Regions from separate parts of the Clostridium sp. CM027 genome, predicted to be linked through region 2. Evidence: riboswitches for the same ligand, from Rfam matches in the RefSeq annotation. Region 2 holds a riboswitch; the other holds the start of a gene.

Region 1 (3,163 bases), 1.2 Mb from region 2:
GGGGTTAAATCTATTCCACCGCATAGAATTCTTGCTATAAATAGAGGCGAAAATAGTAAGATACTTTCTGTGAAAATCAAAGCCGATAATGATAAGATTACTCAGTACTTAAGAGCTAAATGTTTAAAAGGGAATAATGAAACTGATAAGTATATAGAGTTAAGTATAGGTGATTCCGTAAAAAGACTTATATTCCCATCAATTGAGAGAGAAATAAGGTCCGGACTCACAGAAAAGGGTGAAACTAGCGCTATTGAAATATTTAAAGCTAATTTAAAGGCACTCTTAATGCAGTCACCTATAAAAGGAAAGGTAGTGCTTGGATTTGATCCTGGGTTTAGAACAGGGTGCAAAATAGCGGTGCTTGATGATACTGGTAAGCTTTTAGATATAGCTACAGTATACGCTACTGCGGGCAGTAAGGACGGTATTCAAAAATCTATAGATATTATTAAAAAATTGGTAATTAAGCATAATGTAGAAGTAGTGTCACTCGGTAATGGGACTGCTAGTCGTGAATCTGAAGAAATTTTAGCGCAGATAATTAAAGAACTTAAGGATGAATGCTCAAAAGATTTGTACTATGTTATAGTCTCGGAAGCGGGAGCCTCAGTATATTCAGCGTCAGAGCTTGCATCTAAAGAATATCCAGATATAGATGTATCTATTAGAGGAGCTATTTCTATAGGGCGAAGACTTCAAGATCCATTAGTGGAGCTTGTGAAAATTGACCCGAAAGCTATTGGAGTTGGACAATACCAACATGATGTAGCAGCTAAAAAACTCGATGAATCCTTAAAAGGAGTAGTTGAAGATTGTGTTAATGCTGTTGGCGTAGATCTTAACATTGCAACACCCTCTTTATTAGCTTATATATCAGGGATAAATGCTGCTATAGCTCAAAATATTGTAGCGTATAGAGAAGAAAATGGTAAGTTCAAAACTAGAAAAGAATTATTAAAAGTGAAAAGATTAGGAGCAAAAGCATATGAGCAATGTGCAGGATTTTTAAGGGTTATGGAGAGTAATGAATTTTTAGATAACACCTCAATTCATCCAGAAACGTATAATGCTACTAAAAAATTATTGGATTTTTTAAGGTACACAAGAGAAGATCTTAAATCTTTAAACTTTAAAGATTTGGATGATAGACTAAAAGATATTAATATTAATATGGATGAGCTTGCACAAATATTGGAGATAGGTGTTCCAACTCTTAGAGACATTATTAAAGAAATTAAAAAGCCTGGTAGAGATCCAAGAGAAGAACTACCGAAGCCGATATTAAAAACGGGTGTAGTTCAAATGTCCCATCTTAAACCGGGAATGAAACTTATGGGTACTGTTAGAAATGTGTCTGACTTTGGAGCTTTTGTTGATATTGGAGTTCATCAGGATGGGTTAGTGCATATAAGCCAGTTATCAGATAAATTTGTAAAGCATCCATTGGATGTGGTTAAGGTTGGCGATATAGTAGAAGTTAGTGTGATAGAAGTTGATGAGAAAAGAAAAAGAATATCATTATCAATGAAAAATAATTAATTAATATGTTGCTTATTTTACTGTATTTATATATAATTAAATTATAAAATAAAATTTAATAATCTTCAGGGCGGGGCTAATTTCCCCACCGGCGGTAAAGCCCGCGAGCCGTAAGGCTGATTCGGTTTAACGACATTTTGGAAGAGAGTTTTCCTTCCGAAGTCGTTAAGACAGCACCCTTGGGTGATGATTTGATTCCGAAGCCGACAGTATAGTCTGGATAAAAGAAGATGTGATATATATATAAATTTGCCCTGGCATAGTACTATGTCAGGGCTTGTATTATATCCATCCCTAGGAGATATAGTTAATTAGGGGGCACTAAAAATGAGAGACGAAAAACTTGTTAAACTAATCAAAATATCACTTTTATCTGTTATGGCTTTTCTTTTGATGTACATTGAGTTACCAATACCGATTTTCCCTGATTTCTTAAAAATTGACATCAGCGACCTGCCAGCACTTTTAGGGGCCTTTGCATTAGGACCAATAGCGGGAGTAGTTATTGAACTCTTTAAAAATATATTACATGGAATGCTAGCTACTAAAACAGCCTTCGTTGGAGAAGTAGCAAATTTTCTAGTGGGTTCATGTTTAGTATTAGTATCGGGATATATTTACAAGGCCCGCAAAAGCAAAGGTGGGGCTATTGCTGGATTATTAATAGGAGTAATTTGTATGTCGATTTTTGCAGGGATATTAAACTATTTTGTTGTTTTACCTTTATATGAAAAAGTATTAGGATTCCCAGTAGCTAGCGTTATAGAAATGGGATCAAAAATAAATCATAACATTGTCGATTTGAATTCTTTCATTATTTGGTCAATTATTCCTTTTAATTTACTTAAAGGAATGGTATTATCAGCAATGACCTTAGCTTTATATAAGAGTGTTTCGCCTATACTTCATAAAGAGAATATGGAGAGAGAATACAAAAGTAGAGAACAAAAAATATAAAAAACACTGGTATATAAATAGGGACTTATTTCAAAGATTTTAAAAAAAGGGTATTAACAAACTAAAGGATGACTTCTGCACAATGCAGAAGCCATCCTTTAGTTTTATTGTTCACCATTCACAATTAACCATGCTTTTAAATGTAGATATGGATGTTTTAGGATATATTCCATATCTATTTAGCTCTAGTAAAGAATCTCCTCTCTTTACGCTTCCATTATTAACAGTAACAGCCATTCGTATTCCTATTTTAGGCAGAAGGGTTAATACATCATCGTTATGGTGTCCATAAGGATAAGATAGATAATGGCTGCCGGTTAGTTCCGTATTTTTTATTAAATCTTTTTTTACATAATCTAAAGGTTTTGTAATTAAATAACCCTTGTTATTCTCTGTTTTATGTAAATTATGGGTATGGTTTGAATATTCAAATACATCAGTAGTTTCAGAAATATTTTTCCAACTTAAGAATTGTTGTGTTTTAGGATTAAATTCAACACTATTATCCTTGACATAAGATGTAATTAAAAATTGTGCAGCTTTAAAATTATATTTCTTCAAAATAGGATAGGCATAAATGTAGCTACTTAAATATCCATCATCAAATGTTATACATACTGATTTTTTAGGTAGTTCCAAATTCCCTAAAAGCCACTGTTCTAAT
Region 2 (3,163 bases):
GTGTCTACAACTGATTGCTTATACAAATCCATTTTTTTCGAGAAAATCCATACCAATAGATTTCTTTTTTTCTGGAGCTTCACCATATTTAAGCAGTTTTTCAATATACTTCGCCATCATATCACTTTCAAGGTTAACCTCGTCACCTACTTTTTTACTAATTAAAGTAGTTTCACCTCTTGTATGAGGTATAATTGATACTTTGAAAATGTTTTCATCAACATATGCTACAGTTAAACTAATACCGTCAATTGCAATCGATCCTTTATGTACAATATACTTTAATATATCCACTGTAGTTTCTACAGACACCCAAGTGGCATTTTCTTCGATGCAAAAATCTACAATAGTTCCTATTCCGTCAATATGTCCACTTACTATATGGCCTCCTAACCTATCACTAGCCATTAATGCCCTTTCCAAATTGACATGAGAACCAGATTTCAATTTCCCTAAATTACTACTTCTTATAGTCTCCGCCATTACATCTACACTGAAGCTATTTTTATTAAATTCTGTTACGGTAAGGCACACTCCATTTGTGCTAATACTGTCACCAATCTTTATTCCACATATAACCTTTGTAGCTTTTATGGTAATTCTCGCAGACCTCGCACCTTTTTCTATAGACTTTATTTCTCCAATTTCCTCAATTAACCCTGTAAACATCTATTCACGTACCCTTCTATCATAATGTCCTCGTTAAATCTAGTTACTTCAGTATCCGTAAGCAATATAGCATCACTTACATGTTCTATTCCCTGTCCTCCTACTGGAGTCTTACCTGTTGTTCCGCCGAATATTTTCGGGGAAATAAAAGTAATAACCTTATCAACGATGCCTTCTTCTAATGCAGCATAATTTAGAGTACTGCCACCCTCAATCAAAATACTATCTATCCCCATATCACCTAGTACTCTCATTAAATAGTTTAAATTCACTCGGTTATTTTTACTTGGCGTTATAATAACTTGTGCGCCTTTTTGTTTAATAGCTTCAATTTTTGTCTCTTTCGCAAATTTTGTTGTAACGACAATAGTTTTTGTTTTTTCATCACATTTTAACACCTTTGCATCTATTGGTATTTTTGCTGTGCTATCTATAATTATCCTTATTGGGTTTTTGCTAATTATGCATTCTCTTCTTGTAGTAAGTTCTGGATCATCACTTAGGACAGTTCCAATTCCCACCATAATTCCAGTTACCATATGCCTTAATTCATGCACATACGCTCTAGATTTTTCATTACTTATCCACTTTGACTCACCAATAGAAGTTGCTATTTTTCCGTCTATTGTCATAGCAGTTTTCATGATGCAAAATGGCTTTTTATGAGTTATGTATTTTACAAATATTTCATTTGTTTTCTTTATTTCAGTTTCCATTATGCCCGTAGTTACTTCTATGCCACTACTTCTTAGAATTTCTATTCCCTTCCCTGCAACTAATGGGTTAGGGTCTATCATTCCAATTACCACTTTAGATATTTTATTTTGCACTATAGCATCAGCGCAAGGTGGCGTTTTACCATAGTGTGCGCAAGGCTCTAAAGTTACATACATTGTTGCACCTTCTACATTTTCTTTGGCATTTTTAAAAGCATTTACTTCTGCATGTGGTCCACCAAAATATTCATGATACCCCTCACCGATTATCCTATTATCTTTTACAATAACAGCGCCAACCAATGGATTAGGATTTACAAACCCCACCGCTTTTTTAGATAATTCAAGTGCTCTTCTCATATAATAATTATCCAATTTATCACCCCTAATTCTATAATTCTGGTGCCAATCTTCATAAATATTTCTCTCTTAGTATGCATAACTTTGATCAAATAAAATCATATATGTGGCTAAAATAATAAAAGCCCTGAAAACAAAGTTTTCAGGGCTCAATAAGCTAATTATATATCTAGTTAAATCATCACCTACCGGTGCTGTTCACTAAATATATTCACAATAAAATATAAAAGCAGTATTAACTATTTTTCATAGTTAATAAATGAAAATCTCCTATATTTATCATTATTCTCCTTCTCTCATCCAGACTTTACTGTCGGCTCTGGAATTAAACCAGATCTACCTTTCGGCTCGCGGGCTATACCGCCGGTTGGGAATTTAACCCTACCCTGAAGGATCTATTAAATTTTCAACTTAAGAATACCACTTTGTTATTTTAATGTCAAGCGAATCTTATAAATATAAACAATTAATCAAAATATTAGCTATAAACACTTTTAAATGATTTATTTGTTTTTTTTATTTCTTGTTTCATTATTTTTAATATTTACATCATTCGTATGCATATCTTTGTCATTATCAGTTCTCTTAATTCCTACTGAAGATAATTGCTCATTAGTAAGTTTCTGCTTTATACTCATTTAAAACACTCCCCTTTCTTCATTTATATTTTCCACTGGAAGAGAGATTTATACTACTATGATTTTCCCATCTATTCTAAAAAATTTATAAATTTTTATCTTGTAATAATTTTATATTTATATATAAGTTAATTAATCTTTAATTTACCGCTTTACATAACTAACGTAATAAAGTAATATTGTATTTATAGAATTCATAAAGGAGTGTTAATAATGAAAATTAAATTTAACTTACTAATTGTGGCAATACTTTCAACCGCTATTTTATCTGGCTGCGGAAACACCCCCACAGCTGATAATTCTTTAAAAGATATACAAGACAAAAAAGAACTAATAATTGGTCTTGATGATAACTTTCCACCAATGGGATTTAGAGATAAAAGTGGTGAAATTGTAGGCTTTGACATTGATATGGCAAAAGAAGTAGGCAAGCGAATGGGCGTAAAAGTAACCTTTAAACCAGTAGAATGGGACGGAATTATATTAAGTCTAAACAATAAAGATATTGATGCCATATGGAATGGATTAACAATAACAGATAAGAGAAAAGAACAAATTGCTTTTTCTAAAGTATACCTTCAAAATAAGCAAACAATTATTGTAAAAAACAAGTCAACTATTTCTAAAAAAAGTGATTTAACTGATAAAATTGTAGGTTTGCAAATGGGTAGCAGCAGTGAAGCTGCACTTGCTAAAGATTCACTACTTACTAACTCACTAAAGGAGGCCAAGAAATATTCAAACAATACAGAAGCGCTACTCGATTTAAACGCTGGTCGT

What was found. Region 2 has a riboswitch for FMN ahead of ribD (bifunctional diaminohydroxyphosphoribosylaminopyrimidine deaminase/5-amino-6-(5-phosphoribosylamino)uracil reductase RibD). Riboswitches for the same ligand answer to the same signal wherever they lie in the genome.
Region 1: linked by a shared signal. The riboswitch ahead of KTC92_RS11030 (ECF transporter S component) and the one ahead of ribD (bifunctional diaminohydroxyphosphoribosylaminopyrimidine deaminase/5-amino-6-(5-phosphoribosylamino)uracil reductase RibD) in region 2 are both predicted to bind FMN.

The regions. Positions count from the first base shown of each region.
Region 1 covers NZ_CP077725.1:2,329,003-2,332,165, reverse strand. Annotated here, with positions in the region: gene KTC92_RS11035 (Tex family protein) at 1-1,542, shown strand, start outside; FMN riboswitch at 1,600-1,778, shown strand; gene KTC92_RS11030 (ECF transporter S component) at 1,870-2,499, shown strand; gene KTC92_RS11025 (polysaccharide deacetylase family protein) at 2,611-3,163, opposite strand, start outside.
Region 2 covers NZ_CP077725.1:3,567,892-3,571,054, reverse strand. Annotated here, with positions in the region: gene KTC92_RS16975 (riboflavin synthase) at 19-669, opposite strand; gene ribD (bifunctional diaminohydroxyphosphoribosylaminopyrimidine deaminase/5-amino-6-(5-phosphoribosylamino)uracil reductase RibD) at 654-1,760, opposite strand; FMN riboswitch at 2,030-2,143, opposite strand; gene KTC92_RS16965 (hypothetical protein) at 2,249-2,383, opposite strand; gene KTC92_RS16960 (amino acid ABC transporter substrate-binding protein) at 2,597-3,163, shown strand, end outside.